Regions from separate parts of the Cupriavidus sp. FW305-27 genome, predicted to be linked through region 1. Evidence: predicted binding sites of a transcription regulator. Region 1 holds the regulator's gene; each other region holds the start of a gene.

Region 1 (3,840 bases):
GTGCGCGCGGTGCTGTCGCCGCGCCAGGACCAGAAGGCCGGCGCCACGGGCAGCGGCGGCTCGCCGCTGGACCTGAAGCCGGCGCCCGCGCCTGCCAACAAACCCTGACGCCTGGCGCCGGCTGCGTGCATCGCATGCGGCCGGCGCCAGAAACGCCTGAACGCCAGACTGTGCCAATGACCGATACCGCAACCATCGCCGACAAGCCTTCCGTCGAAGCCTCCACCGTCCTTGCCGGCGGCAGCACGCTGGTCGTGCGCCACCTGAAGAAACGCTATGGCTCGCGCACGGTGGTCAAGGACGTCTCGCTCGACGTGAAGAGCGGCGAGGTGGTCGGCCTGCTCGGGCCCAACGGCGCGGGCAAGACCACCTCCTTCTACATGATCGTGGGCCTGGTGGCGCTGGACGAAGGCGATATCGTGCTCGACGGCGACCACATCAGCGGCCTGCCGATCCACGAGCGCGCGCGCATGGGGCTGTCGTACCTGCCGCAGGAAGCCTCGGTATTCCGCAAGCTCAACGTCGAAGAGAACATCCGCGCGGTGCTGGAGCTGCAGGTGAGCAACGGCAAGCCCCTGCCCAAGGCCGAGATCGAGCGCCGCCTGGATTCGCTGCTCGACGACCTGCAGATCGCGCACCTGCGCAACAACCCGGCGCTGTCGCTGTCGGGCGGCGAGCGCCGCCGCGTGGAAATCGCGCGCGCGCTGGCGTCGTCGCCGCGCTTCATCCTGCTGGACGAACCCTTCGCCGGCGTGGACCCGATCGCCGTGGGCGAGATCCAGCGCATCGTCAGCTTCCTCAAGGCACGCAATATCGGCGTGCTGATCACCGACCACAACGTGCGCGAGACGCTCGGCATCTGCGACCACGCCTACATCATCAGCGAAGGCACGGTGCTGGCCGCGGGCCAGCCCGAGGAAATCATCGCCAATGACGCAGTGCGGCGCGTCTACCTGGGCGAGAACTTCCGCATGTGATGCAGCGGCCTGCCATGGAGCGGCAGGCCTATTCGCGGGCGCACGTGGGCCTGCCACAGCCAGCAGCGATCAGACCGCATAAGCGATAGCAATTTCCGTTCCAACAACGGAAAGATGCGCATAGAATAGGTCGCATGAAACCGTCGCTACAGCTCCGCCTTTCCCAGCATCTGGCCCTGACCCCGCAACTGCAGCAGTCGATCCGGCTGCTGCAGCTTTCCACATTGGAACTGCAGCAAGAGGTCGAACAGGCACTGACGGAAAACCCTCTGCTCGAACGCGAGAACGACTGGATCGAAAGCCCGCTGCGCGTGGCGGCCGACGGCTCGGTCAACCTGCAGAGCGCACCGGCGCCCGCGCCGGCAGAGCCGCAGGGCAATGGCGAGGCCCGCGCCGACGGCGCGGCTGACGACGACAGCTATGGCGACAGCGGCAACGGCGACGACTATGGCAGCAGCGACTGGAGCCTGGACGACTTTGCCCGCCGCCCCCAGGGCGACGAGGACGAAAAAACGCCGATGCAGCTGCGCGAAGCCGAGCCCACGCTGCGCGAGTACCTGATGGAACAGCTCACGCCGCTGAAGATCTCGGCGCGCGACAAGGGCCTGGCCATCTTCCTGATCGAATCGCTCGACGACGATGGCTACCTGAGCGCATCGCTTGAGGAGATCTGCACGGAGTTGCCGGAAGAACTCGAGTTCGAGATCGAGGAGGTCCACGCCATCCTCACGCTGCTGCAGAGCTTCGACCCGCCCGGCGTGGGCGCGCGCAACGCCGCCGAGTGCCTGGCCCTGCAGTTGCGGCGCCTGACGCACCCGCAGCGCGAACTGGCCCTGAACATCGTGACCAACCACCTGGAGTTGCTCGCAGTACGCGACTACACGCGGCTGAAGAAGGCGCTGCAGGTGGATGAAGCGGCGCTGAAGTCCGCACACGAACTGATCCGCTCGCTGGCGCCCTACCCCGGCCATGCATACAGCCGCCCGGAGGCGGACTTCGTGGTGCCGGACGTGTTCGTGCGCAAGGGTGGCGGCGGCTGGATCGCGCAGCTCAATCCGGATGTGATGCCGAGGCTGCGCATCAATGACATGTATGCGCAAATCCTGCGTGGCGCAAAGGGTGAGTCCGGCACCGCCGGGCTGCAGCAGAAGCTGCAGGAGGCGCGCTGGCTGATCAAGAACATCCAGCAGAGGTTCGACACAATCCTGCGTGTCTCACAGGCCATTGTCGAGCGTCAAAAGAACTTTTTCAGCCACGGCGAAATCGCCATGCGCCCCTTGGTTTTGCGGGAGATTGCCGATACACTGGGTTTACACGAGTCAACCATCTCCCGGGTGACGACCAATAAATATATGGCAACGCCGATGGGTACTTTCGAACTGAAGTACTTCTTCGGCAGCCACGTGTCCACCGAAACCGGTGGCGCGGCTTCGTCAACGGCCATCCGCGCCTTGATCAAGCAACTGATAGGAGCCGAAGACCCGAGGAATCCCCTTTCCGACAGTCGCATTGCCGAACTGCTGGGCGAACAAGGCTTCGTTGTCGCACGCCGCACCGTTGCCAAGTATCGCGAAGCCCTGAAGATCCCCGCAGTCAATCTCCGCAAGTCTTTGTAGCCGAGCCCACCGCCTGCCTGGTGAGGCTCTTTCAGAAGGAGAAGCGCTATGAACTTCAAGATCAGTGGACACCACCTGGACATCACGCCCCCTCTGCGTGAGTACGTGGAAACGAAGCTGGAGCGAATCGTCAGGCATTTCGATCAAGTCATTGGCGTTAGTGTGCTGCTCTCTGTCGACAACCATAAGGAAAAGGACCGGCGTCAGTACGCGGAAATCAATCTACATCTCAAGGGCAAGGACATCTTTGTCGAAGCGCATCACGAAGACCTGTATGCAGCGATCGACGCACTCGTCGACAAGCTGGACCGTCAGGTGATCCGCTACAAGGATCGCGTGCAAGGCCACGACCGCGAAGCGGTCAAGTACCAGATGGCCGCAGCGCAAATGCAGCAATGACCGTGCCCGGCAGCCCCGCAGCGGGCTGCTGAATCAGGATTGAACAGGCAAGCCGCGCCAAGAAGCGCGGCTTTTTTGCGCCCTCGCGTTCCCGGTTGCCGCCGGCATGCCGCGCCCGCACTGGCGGCGCGCCCCGGCTGTGGCGCCGGAGCCGATGCTTTTCACCCGAATGAGCAAGGGTGTTCGCAAGCGCTGCGCCAAGGTGTATGCTGCGCCATACAAAGAGAGGGAATCCTGGCCGTGCCCCGCACCGGTGCACCGGCTCCCCGCCGCGGAGGCACCATTGCATCACCATGTATCTTTCTGCACCGGCTTGCCCCGTTGCGCTGCACAATGCGGGAGTAGTCGCTGCTCTATAATGGGCCGGACGCCTCCGGCCAGGCCAACGGCAGGCCGGAGCCAGCCCACTGCCCGGCGGAACGGTCCGCCCGCTAACTGAAATCCTGCGCATCGCCCATGAATCGTTTGGCCAAATTGCTGCCACCCGGCAACATCACCCTCGACGTCAGCGTCACCAGCAAGAAGCGTGTGTTCGAGCAGGCCGGGCTCCTCTTCGAGAACAACCATGGTGTGGCGCGCGCCATCGTGACGGACAACCTGTTCGCGCGCGAGTCGCTTGGATCCACCGGCCTGGGCGCCGGCGTGGCAATCCCGCACGGCCGCATCAAGGGCCTGAAGCAGCCGCTGGCCGCGTTCATGCGCCTGGCCGAACCAATTCCGTTCGAATCGCCCGATGGCAAGCCGGTATCGCTGCTGATCTTCCTGCTGGTGCCCGAACAGGCTACGCAGCAGCACCTGGAAATCCTGTCCGAAATCGCGCAACTGCTTTCCGACCGCGACATGCGTGA
Region 2 (3,840 bases), on a different contig from region 1:
CGCGAATCACGCGCCATAGCCACGCCAGCAGGATCAGGCCCACGCCGGCGGTACCTATGATGCCTGTCTTTGCCAGCAGGTCGAGGATGGCGTTGTGGGCGTGCAGGGACATCTCCACCTTCACGCCGACTTGCTGCAACTGCTGGAATTGCGCCCAGCCGAACTCGCCCCAGCCGACGCCGAACCACGGGTGGGAGCGGAACATCGCCAGCGCGTGGGTCCATAGTGCGCCGCGCGCGGACATCTGGTCTTCGGCTTCGAGTTGGGCGATGGTGTCGAACAGGCGCCAGTCGAAGGCTTGCCCTGCGGCGCGGATTGCGGGCTGCAGGATCAGTAGCATCGCCACCATTGCAACGGCGGCGACGAGCAGACCGACTGGTCGCTGCATTGGGTCCGAGTCGCGCCGCCCGCCTCGTGCAAGCCATGCCGCGACCAGTGCATAGACCGCAGCCAGGCCAACATGCAGCACGCCGGTGCGCGAACCGGACAGTACGATGCCGCTTTCCAGCAAGACCACGGCAGCGAGCCACATCGGGAAGCGCAGGCGGCGACGGGAGGCCAGCCATACTGATGCCACCAGCGCCAGGCCTTCAACGGTGGCCTGGTGGTTGGGCTGGTTCAGGTTGCCCCAGAGGCGGCGGTTGTTGTCGTAGAAGTAAGTGGAGACGAGGCCGAAGGCGCGGGATTCGAGATGGAACAATTGCACCCACTGCATTACGGTGCCTAGCAGGCCGGCGACGAGGAAGGCAGTGGCCAAGTCATCGCCGATATCCTGCGTGCTCGTTGCTGTCGCGCGGCGGTGCCACCATGCGGCGCATGTCACTGTGGCGCCGAGGATCAGCGTGAGGACCGTGATCGTGCGGCTGCCAGTGATGTCAGCGTGGCCGAGGGCGCCTAGTACCAGGCTGATGATGGTTAGGCAGAGGAACAGCAAGGAGACCGACGGTATGGACACGGCGGCTGCCGGGGTCGATGCGGCGAGCTTGCGGATCGCAGTGATCGCGAAGACGGCGATAGCACAGAGTGCTGCGATCCATTCGCCATAGAACGTCGCGAGCGGCAGAGTGTGCCGGGAGACTAGCAGCGGGGCGACGATTGCTGCGATGAGGGCGGCCGAGGGTGGAAAGGGCCTGGACAGCTGCATCGGGGCGCCTGTTTAGGGGAAAAGGCGCATGATAGCTTGGGGCGTAGATAAAGAAAAAGCGCCCGAAGGCGCTTTACGTCCAATCCACTATACAGCAGTGATTAGCGGTTCGCCGCCGGCATAATATTAGCGGGAATGCTATCGGTGCCGACCTTCGTAAACGCAACTTGAGTTCCAGTCGCGTCCGGCGCCCAATCCGCTTCGTAAATGTAGCCGCCAACCTCGGGTTTCCCAGTGAACTTGACGTTCACTTTACCCGGAACTGCGGGCGGACCAGCGACGGCTGCAGTGCCCACAAGGGCAACAGCGGCGGTACCGTACTTCGGTGTCGGCAGCGACGTGATGTTGAGCTCTGCCGCAGTGTCGCACAACGAGCCATCACCAGCGTTGACCTGGAGACACTGGGAAATGGCCGTTTTGAGAGCCGCCAGGTCGGAAATATTGTTCTGCCACTTCGACTTGGTAACGTAGTCCTGGTACTGCGGGATAGCGATTGCAGCCAAAATACCAATGATCGCCACCACGATCATCAGTTCAATCAGCGTAAAGCCCTTCTGGACACGACGGCCCAGTTTCTTCAGTTGTACCCGTTGCATGATTTGACCCCTCGAAGAGATTTTGGTTAAGCGTTGCACGTCTTCGGTTTCGTGACGCGGGAACCATTGAGCAGTAAGCGTGCCAGCGGCATCCCCCATCCGTAGGGGGTGAAAAGCGACAAATTTCGTCACCCATCAGGGGGATGCATGCCGTATGCGCCAAAATTTGTCACTTGCGCTCGCTACCGCCGCGCGAAGCGACAAAATGTGCGATCACTCACATGAGTTAGTTGGCCAAGGCACCGACGGCCGCCTTGCGGCGCGCCAACGAAAAAGGGCGGCCAGCTGGCCGCCCTTCTCGCCTGGGCGAAATCTCGTCAGGCGGCCTGTGCCGACCGGCGGCTCAGCAGCTTGCCCATGATCACCACCATGATCGCGCCGGCGGCGCCGAATACCAGGTGGGCGTGCGGCACGTGGACTTCGAACCAGGCGGCGTCGACCGGGTCGCTGACCAGCATCTCACCGGCCAGGTAGCCCAACAGCGCGGCACCCAGCACGATGATGACCGGGAAGCGCTCCATGACCTTGAGCAGCAGCGTGCTGCCGAACACGATCAGCGGGATCGACAGGCCCAGGCCGATGATCAGCAGCATCAGCTGGCTGCCCTCGGGGCCCTTCTGCGCGGCGGCGGCCACGGCCACCACGTTGTCGAGCGACATCACCAGGTCCGCGATCAGGATGGTGCGGATGGCGGCCCAGATATTGTCCTTGCCGTCGTGGCCTTCCTCATCGTCATCGCCGGTCAGCAGTTGCACGCCGATGTAGACCAGCAGCACGGCACCGACGATCTTCAGGTACGGCAGGCTCAGCAGCTTGACCGCGGCCACGGTCAGCACCACGCGCATGATGATGGCGGCGGCACTGCCCCAGAAGATGGCTTTCTTCTGCTGGGCGGGCGGCAGGTTGCGCGAGGCGAGCGCGATCACCACCGCGTTGTCGCCGGACAGGACGATATTGGTCAGGATGATCGATCCCAACGCAATCCAGAATGTGGTGGAAGACAGCAGTTCCACGGGAGGGCTCCTCGAATTTTATAGGTTGCACACCCGTCATCTGACGGGATTTCGGATGTCTCGAAACACGGACATGACTGTTTACCGCACGAACCTTTCGATTAGATTTCAATCCTGTAATGTTTCGTGCCGGAAGCCACGCCGAATCCGTCCTCCAGAATGACAATGCCCCCGCGCGGGCGGGGGCATTGCCTGGTTCGCCATTCCAGCGCTCGCTGGAATGGCGAGGTACGACTTACAGCATTGCCTTCAGCAGGCGGCCCATCTCCGACGGGTTCTTGGTCACCTTGATACCGCAGGCTTCCATGATTTCCAGCTTGGCCTGGGCGGTATCGGCACCGCCCGAGATCAGCGCGCCGGCGTGGCCCATGCGCTTGCCCGGAGGCGCGGTCACGCCAGCGATGAAGCCAACCACCGGCTTCTTCATGTTTTCCTTGATCCAGTAAGCCGCGTTGGCTTCGTCCGGACCGCCGATCTCACCGATCATGACCACGGCGTCCGTTTCCGGATCGTCGTTGAACATCTTCATCACGTCGATGTGCTTCAGGCCGTTGATGGGGTCGCCACCAATGCCGACAGCCGACGACTGGCCCAGGCCCAGCGCGGTCAGCTGGCCCACGGCTTCGTACGTCAGCGTGCCCGAGCGCGACACTACGCCGATGCGGCCCTTGCGGTGGATGTGGCCCGGCATGATGCCGATCTTGATTTCGTCCGGCGTGATCAGGCCCGGGCAGTTCGGTCCCAGCAGCAGGGTCTTCTTGTTCTCGCGGCGCATGCGGTCCTTGACTTCCATCATGTCGCGCACGGGGATGCCTTCGGTAATGCAGACCACCAGGTCCAGGTCGGCGTCAACGGCTTCCCAGATCGCGGCAGCGGCGCCTGCGGGCGGCACGTAGATGACCGACACGGTGGCGCCGGTCTGGGCCTTGGCGTCCTTGACGCTGGCGTAGATGGGAATGCCTTCGAAGTCTTCGCCGGCCTTCTTGGGGTTCACGCCTGCTACGAAGGCGTTCTTGCCGTTGGCGTAGTCGCGGCAGCCACGGGTGTGGAACTGGCCGGTCTTGCCGGTAATGCCCTGGGTGATGAC
Region 3 (3,840 bases), on a different contig from region 1:
TGGTCGCGGTTGGCATCGCTCTCGTCGCTGCCCGATGCCTGGAACTTGACGTCGAGGATCCGCGCGGTGTTGTCGGCGCGCTCCAGGAACGTGCCCAGCCGCATGAAGTGGAAGGCATCGTCCTTGAGCATGGTGCCGAACTGGACCCCGCGCGCCAGGTGCGAGCGGAACTTGACCCATTCGAAGAACGCCGACGGGTCCTCCTTCAGCACGCCGTCGGCGATCAGGCGCTGCACCTCCAGCCAGGTCGTGTTGACGGTCTCCCAGACCTCGGTGGTCAGCGAGCCGCGCACCGCGCGCGCATTCTCGCGCGCCGCGCGCAGGCAGCTCATGATGGACGAGGCGTTGGTCATGTCGCGCACCATGAAGTCGATCACATCGTCGCGCGACAGCAGTCCGTACTTGTGGTCGAAGACATCGGTCAGCTCCGAGATATCGAGCATGGCCCACCAGCCCTGCTCGGCCACCTCGGCCGATTGCGGCAGGAGCGAGGTCTGGTAGTTGACGTCGAGCATGCGCGCGGTGTTCTCCGCGCGCTCGGTATAGCGGGCCATCCAGAACAGGTGGTCGGCGGTGCGGCTCAGCATGTGGGCTCTCCTGGCGTGGCGGCGGTCGCCATGGCGGTCGTTGCGGCGGTCATCATGTGGTTCGCGTTCATCGTTCCAGCACCCAGGTGTCCTTGGTGCCGCCCCCTTGCGAGGAATTCACCACCAGCGAGCCCTCGCGCAGCGCCACGCGGGTCAGCCCGCCAGGCACCATGCGCACCTCCTTGCCCGACAGCACGAACGGGCGCAGGTCGATATGGCGCGGCGCGATGCCCGACTCCACATAGGTCGGGCAGGTCGACAGCGCCAGCGTCGGCTGCGCGATGTACTGCTCCGGGCGCGCCTTCACCACTTCGCGGAAGGCATCGATCTCGGCCCGCGTGGCGGCCGGGCCGACCAGCATGCCGTAGCCGCCGGCGCCGTGGGTCTCCTTGACCACCAGTTCTTCCATATGGTCCAGCACGTACTGCAGGTCGTCCGGGCGCCGGCACATATAGGTCGGCACGTTGCTGAGGATGGCCTCTTCGCCCAGGTAGAAGCGGATCATGTCGGGCACGTACGGATAGATCGACTTGTCGTCGGCCACGCCCGTGCCGATGGCGTTGCAGATAGTCACGTTGCCGGCGCGGTAGACCGACAGCAAGCCGGCCGCGCCCAGCGAGGAATCGTGGCGGAACACCAGCGGGTCGAGGAAGTCGTCGTCGACGCGGCGGTAGATCACGTCGACGCGCTGCGGGCCCTGCGTGGTGCGCATGAACAGGTGGTCGTCCTCGACGAAGAGATCGCTGCCTTCGACCAGTTCCACGCCCATCTGCTGCGCCAGGAAGGCATGCTCGAAGTAGGCCGAGTTGTACATGCCCGGCGTCAGCACCACCACGGTGGGATCGGCAATGGCCTGCGGCGACACCCCGCGCAGCATGTCGAGCAACAGGTCAGGATAGTGGGCCACCGGCGCCACGCGGTTGCGCGCGAACAGGTCCGGGAACAACCGCATCATCATCTTGCGGTTTTCCAGCATGTACGACACGCCCGAGGGCACGCGCAGGTTGTCTTCCAGCACGTAGAACTCGCCCTCGCCGGCGCGCACCACGTCGATGCCGGCCACGTGCGCATAGATGTCGTGCGGCACGTTGACGCCGAGCATCTCGGGCCGGTACTGGGCGTTGTTGTAGATCTGGTCGGGCGGGATCACGCCGGCGCGGATGATGTCCTGGCCGTGGTAGATATCGTGGACAAAGCGGTTGAGCGCGGCCACGCGCTGGCGCAGCCCTTTTTCCAGCAGCGCCCATTCGTTCGCCGGGAAGATGCGCGGGATCACGTCGAACGGAATGGTGCGTTCGGTGCCGCTGTTGGCTTCATCCTTGTCGCCGTAGACGGCAAAGGTAATGCCCACGCGCCGGAAGATCAGGTCGGCCTCGGCGCGCTTGTTGCCCATCGTGCCTTCAGACTGCCGCGCCAGCCAGTCAGCGAAATGCCGGTAATGCGGGCGCACCGCGCCTTCAGGCAACGCCTGCCCCGCCTGGATAACCCATTGCGCCCCGTCCGTGCGCCAGTCCAGCATCTCGTCGAAATACCGCCCCGCCATGATGGCCGTTCCTCCATGTCGCGGGCTTCCGGTGCTACCGCTTCACTGCGACTTCGTGGTCGCTACCGGCTGCCCTGGTTTTGCCCTGGCTTTCCCGTCCCCAGCCCGCCGCGCCTGCCCGTTCGGGACGCTCACGGCGATACTGTCGAGTCACTGGCCCTTTCAGCATACCCGTACCGGCGAAACCCGCAAGCTGGCGGGTGCCGGCCGGCACGGAAAGTGAACTAGCAAGATGTCTGCCAGCGCACGCAAAAACGGCCGCCAGCCAGGCTGGCGGCCGCTTGCGGGCTGCACGGGAACGGGGCCGGCCGGAACGGTCGGCGAGGTCAGCAGGTCAGCGCGCCGCGCCGGCGCCCTGCGGCACCGTGGCCTGCAGGATGGTGGCGACCAGCGCCTCGGGCGACTGGCGGATGTCGAGCACCAGCGCGTCGCTGGGCTCTTCCAGCGTATCGAACTGGCTTTGCAGCAGGTCGGGGTTGAAGAAGTGTTCCGTGCGCGCGGACAGGCGCGTGCCGATCAGCGATGCATCGCCCTTCATGAAGACGAAGGTCACGCCGCCGTCGGGCGGGGTCAGCCGGTCGCGGTAGGCCTGGCGCAGTGCCGAGCAGGTGAACACATGGGTGCGGCCTTCGGCCCGGGCCGCGTCGATGGCGGCGCGCATGGCCGCCAGCCATGGCCAGCGGTCTTCGTCGGTCAGCGGGACGCCAGCGTGCATCTTGGCCTTGTTGGCGTCGCTGTGGAATGCATCGGCGTCATGGAAGCCGCAGCCCAGTCGCTGCGCCAGCAACTGGCCGACCGTGGTCTTGCCGCTGCCGGAAACGCCCATCAGGATATAGATCATGTCTGCTCCGTCGGTCTTGGTATCGGATGGTGTCGCCATCCTTGTCTGTCCTTGTCGGTCCAGCTGGACGTCCTTGCGGCGGCGCAAAGACGTCGGGGGGGCGCTGCCGCCCCGCAGGGAACTTCAGGGGAAAATCGGCCTCAGGCCTGGCTATTGTGCGACGGTTTGCGCCGCTGCGGTACGTTGGCGCCCGCCTGCGCCGGCCCCAACATCCGCCTCGGACAGGTCAAGTGCGCTGCCGCCCTCTTCCGCGATGCGCGCGTGGCGCCGGAACAGGCCGAACAGGCCGCGCCCCAGGCTGAATTGCGCGAAATCGTCGTCCGGCGCCGCGGCCAGCTCGCGCGCCGCGAATTCACGTTCGTCGCCCAGCCACTGCAGCGTGCCGGCAACGGCATCGACACGGATGCGGTCGCCGTCGCGCACGCGCGCGAGCGCGCCGCCGGCCAGCGCCTCGGGGCCAACGTGGATCACCGCCGGCACCTTGCCCGACGCGCCGGACATGCGGCCGTCGGTCACCAGCGCCACCTTGTGGCCGGCGTCCTGCAGCGCGCCCAGCACCGGGGTCAGGCGGTGCAGCTCGGGCATGCCGTTGGCGTTCGGCCCCTGGAAACGCACCACCGCGACCAGGTCGCCGGTCAGCTCGCCCGCATCGAAGGCCGCCTGCAGCGCCTCCTGCGCATCGAACACCCGCACCGGGGCTTCGACCACGCGGTGCTCCGGCGCCACCGCCGAGACCTTGATCACGCCGCGGCCCAGGTTGCCCTGCATCAGCCGCAACCCGCCCTCGGCCGAGAAAGGCTCCGCGACCGTCGCCAGCACCTGCGCGTCGCCGCTGTGCGCCGCGCCGTCGCGCCAGCGCAGCACGCCGT
Region 4 (3,840 bases), on a different contig from region 1:
GGCGCGGCAGTCAGCCTGTGGCGCGACGGCACCGCGCTGCCGCTGGGCGTGGTGATGGCAGCCTGCGGCGCGGGCGCGGTGCTGATGCGATACTACGGGCGCTCAGGCCCCCGCTGATACCGTCTGCGAGCCGTCGTCAGGCAGCCTGTTGCGCGGCGGCCTGCTGCGCCAAAGCCTGTTGCACCACCACCATCTGCGCCGGCATTGGTGCGGCATAGCCGGCCTGGCCGAAGCTCTCGCGGATGATGCGGTTGGTATCGAAATAGACTTGCCAGTAGTGGTCGTTGTGGCAGTACGGGCGCACCGCCAGCACCGGGCCGACCAGCGTGAACTCCAGGATCTCGACATCGACCGGGGGCTCGGCCAGCACGTTGGGGATCTCCGCGATGCGGGCCTTCAGCAGCGCTGCCGCATGGGCGGTGTCGGTGCTGCCGGCAAGCTGCGCTTTCAGTTCCACGCGCCGGTACGGGTTGGCCGTGAAGTTCTGGATGGTATCGCTGAAGATCTTGTTGTTGCCGACCACGGTCTGCACATTGTCCGGTGTGTCGAGCGAGGTCGCGAACAGGCCGATCTCGCGCACCGTTCCGGTCACGCCGCCGATCGTCACGAAGTCTCCCACCTTGAACGGGCGCAGCACCACCAGGAACGCACCGGCAGCGAAGTTCGCCATCAACCCCGACCAGGCCATGCCGATGGCCACGCCAGCGGCGGCGATCAGTGCGGCGAAGGTCGTGGTCTGGATGCCGAAGTAGCCGAGGATGCCGATCACCAGCACCACGTTCAGCGTCACGGTGACGATCGAGCCGACATAGCGCAGCAGCGTGGGATCGACCTTCTGCTTGCCGAGCGCGTTCTGCACCATGCGCACGACAAAGTGGATCAGCCAGCGGCCGATGACCCAGAAGGCAAGGGCCGCCAGGATCTTGACCCCGAATTCTGTCGCGTAGGTGACGACCAGGGCCTTGAGGTTATCGAAGGTAGTGGCATCCATCGGCGTAGTCCTTTCATGTTGGTGTCCGGCCGGCCGCCGGCACAACATCCCCCGATTCAGCCGGCAGCAATGTGCTAGCCCTGCGCGCTGTTGCGGCGCAATACATGGGCACGGCAATTATTGAGACGCCGTACCGGAAGTGCAAGCAAATTATTGTTAAGACAAGCTGCCTTGCGCAGCTTGTCTATTTAAATCAGGACGGCCCGCACGCCATTACCAGTTGGTTTCCCGTTCCGGCGTTGCCGAAATCCGGTGCAAGGTCAGGTCCGCTCCGTTGAATTCGCCTTCGGCATCGAGCCGGATGCCCACCAGCTTCTTCAGCGCGCCATATACCAGGGTGCCCCCGGCCAGCGCCACCACGATGCCAAGCACGGTGCCGATCGCCTGCGCGCCCAGCGACACACCGCCCAACCCGCCCAGCGTCCTGGCCCCGAAGATGCCCGCGGCAATGCCGCCCCAGGCGCCGCACAGCCCGTGCAGAGGCCACACGCCGAGCACGTCATCGATATGCCATTTGTTCTGCGCCAGCGTGAACATATAGACAAAGAGCGCGCCGGCCACCGCGCCGGTGATCAGCGCGCCGAGCGGGTGCATCAGGTCCGAGCCAGCGCACACCGCCACCAGTCCGGCCAGCGGCCCGTTGTAGGCAAAGCCCGGGTCGTTGCGTCCGGCCGCCCAGGCCGCCAGCGTGCCGCCGGCCATTGCCATCAGCGAGTTGATTGCCACCAGGCCGCTGACCTTGTCGACCGTCTGCGCGCTCATGACGTTGAAGCCGAACCAGCCCACCGCCAGCACCCAGGCGCCTAGCGCCAGGAACGGGATGTTTGAGGGCGGATGGGCGCTGATGCGGCCGTCCTTCTGGTAGCGCCCGCGCCGTGCGCCCAGCAGCAGCACCGCGGGCAGCGCGATCCAGCCGCCCAGCGCATGCACCACCACCGAGCCGGCGAAGTCATGGAATGGCGCGCCGGCCACGCGCGTAATCCAGTCCTGCACACCATAGCGCTGGTTCCAGGCGATGCCTTCGAAGAACGGATAGACAAAACCTACCAGCACGAAGGTGGCGACCAGTTGCGGGTTGAAGCGTGAACGCTCGGCAATACCGCCCGAGATAATCGCAGGAATGGCCGCGGCAAATGTCGCCAGGAAAAAGAACTTGACCAGTTCGTAACCGTTTTTCTGCGCCAGCGTTTCGGCCCCGGACATGAATTGCACGCCGTAGGCAATGGTGTAGCCGATAAAGAAATAGGCGATGGTCGAAACTGCAAAATCCACCAGGATCTTTACCAGTGCGTTGACCTGGTTCTTCTTGCGCACCGTGCCCAGTTCCAGGAAGGCGAAGCCGGCGTGCATGGCCAGCACCATGATGGCGCCTAGCAGGATAAACAGGGCGTCGGTGCCGGTCTTCCAGTCGTCCATAGTGACCTCATGCTCAAAATGGGAGCGTGGGTACGCAAAAAGCATTCCAGCAACGGCCGCATCCTGGTGCCACGTGCACCTTGTCGGGTAAAACCGCACCGGAATACCGCGCGCAGGCAGGGGCGGGCGCTGCTGGTAGCGTTGCCGCTGGCATCGCCGTGATAGTGCGAATGCGCCAAAATGGCGCGAAACGGCGGCGCGGGCTGAACCGTTATGGTGCGGCGCCCCATTTATGGGAATCTATCCTATGCTGCTGGTTTGCCCCACGCGCGGGCCGGTCTGGCGTTGCCGCGCTGCGGGACGGCCCGGCAAAGCCGGCTTCTGGCAAGCGGGAAAAGCGTGGAAAATTGCCCGCTAACCGGCCTCAATCAAGGATTTGCGGGTTTTTTTGTCGCATTGGTGCCACTGGGGATTGCTCTACGCGCGACGGGCAGATTAGACTGCGCCGATCGATGGCTTTGCCGCGAGGCACGCACATCGGTGACGACGACCAACAAGGGAAATCAGCCATGAATAAAGGTGAACTGGTATCGGCCATCGCCGCGGAAGCAGAACTGAGCAATGCCGCCGCCGAGCGCGCGCTCAACGCAGCGCTGGACAGTATCAAGAAGGCAGTGGCAAAGGGCGATTCGGTGACGCTGGTGGGCTTTGGCAGCTTCAGCGCCGGCAAACGCGCCGCCCGCACCGGCCGCAATCCGCGCACCGGTGAAACCATCAAGATCCCGGCCGCCAAGACGGTCAAGTTCTCTGCCGGGCAGGGTTTCAAGGACGCGGTGAACAAGAAGAAGTAAGCAGTTTGCGTCCACAGCGTGAAAAGCGGCCTTGCAGGCCGCTTTTTTGTTGCATGGCACGGCCACGCCTGCCGGTACCGGGCTGCAGCCGGCAACGGCGGGCACGATCCGGGTTAAACTGCCGGCGCCAGCGTTCCGGCGTGCAGTCAGGCAATGCCGCCGTCGCAGGTTCGCCCCAGAAATCCCGCCCCCGCAATCCGTACCCGCATCATGAACGATCTGTCCCACCAGCTTTCCATGACCGTGCTGATGACGCCGGACATGGCCAACTTCTCCGGCAACGTCCACGGCGGCACCATCCTCAAGTACCTGGACATGGTTGCCTATGCCTGCGCCAGCCGCTACGCCGGCCGCTACGTGGTAACGCTGTCGGTCGACCAGGTGGTGTTTCGCCAGCCGATCCACGTGGGCGAGCTGGTGACCTTCCTGGCCTCGGTCAACTTCACCGGCCGCAGCTCGATGGAAATCGGCATCAAGGTGGTGACGGAAAATATCCGCAGCAAGCTGGTGCGCCATACCAACAGCTGCTACTTCACCATGGTGGCCGTGGACGACAACGGCACGCCGGCCGAGGTGCCGCCGCTGGAGCCGCGCGACGAGGTGGAGCGCCAGCGCTTTGCCGCCGCCCAGCAGCGCCGCGCG

The links. Region 1 encodes sigma-54, which starts transcription at its own class of promoters, with help from an activator protein. Its sites were predicted from a motif close to TGGCANGNAANCTGCTTT; they were not measured.
Region 2: a site for sigma-54 is predicted at 1,808-1,825, ahead of AC3WRI_RS28465 (pilin). Genes of this name have one in related genera too.
Region 3: a site for sigma-54 is predicted at 2,355-2,372, ahead of AC3WRI_RS11270 (circularly permuted type 2 ATP-grasp protein). Genes of this name have one in related genera too.
Region 4: a site for sigma-54 is predicted at 2,439-2,456, ahead of AC3WRI_RS21060 (ammonium transporter). Genes of this name have one in related genera too.

The regions. Positions count from the first base shown of each region.
Region 1 covers NZ_JBYTAG010000065.1:15,260-19,099, forward strand. Annotated here, with positions in the region: gene lptA (lipopolysaccharide transport periplasmic protein LptA) at 1-108, shown strand, start outside; gene lptB (LPS export ABC transporter ATP-binding protein) at 177-977, shown strand; gene AC3WRI_RS26010 (RNA polymerase factor sigma-54) at 1,112-2,593, shown strand; gene hpf (ribosome hibernation-promoting factor, HPF/YfiA family) at 2,642-2,992, shown strand; gene ptsN (PTS IIA-like nitrogen regulatory protein PtsN) at 3,449-3,840, shown strand, end outside.
Region 2 covers NZ_JBYTAG010000078.1:23,767-27,606, forward strand. Annotated here, with positions in the region: gene AC3WRI_RS28460 (PglL family O-oligosaccharyltransferase) at 1-1,144, opposite strand, end outside; gene AC3WRI_RS28465 (pilin) at 1,246-1,740, opposite strand; gene AC3WRI_RS28470 (TerC family protein) at 2,058-2,753, opposite strand; gene sucD (succinate--CoA ligase subunit alpha) at 2,989-3,840, opposite strand, start outside.
Region 3 covers NZ_JBYTAG010000018.1:38,944-42,783, forward strand. Annotated here, with positions in the region: gene AC3WRI_RS11265 (alpha-E domain-containing protein) at 1-587, opposite strand, end outside; gene AC3WRI_RS11270 (circularly permuted type 2 ATP-grasp protein) at 655-2,130, opposite strand; gene AC3WRI_RS11275 (gluconokinase) at 2,465-2,971, opposite strand; gene edd (phosphogluconate dehydratase) at 3,122-3,840, opposite strand, start outside.
Region 4 covers NZ_JBYTAG010000045.1:21,735-25,574, forward strand. Annotated here, with positions in the region: gene AC3WRI_RS21050 (Bcr/CflA family multidrug efflux MFS transporter) at 1-117, shown strand, start outside; gene AC3WRI_RS21055 (mechanosensitive ion channel family protein) at 137-991, opposite strand; gene AC3WRI_RS21060 (ammonium transporter) at 1,205-2,407, opposite strand; gene AC3WRI_RS21065 (HU family DNA-binding protein) at 2,917-3,198, shown strand; gene AC3WRI_RS21070 (acyl-CoA thioesterase) at 3,409-3,840, shown strand, end outside.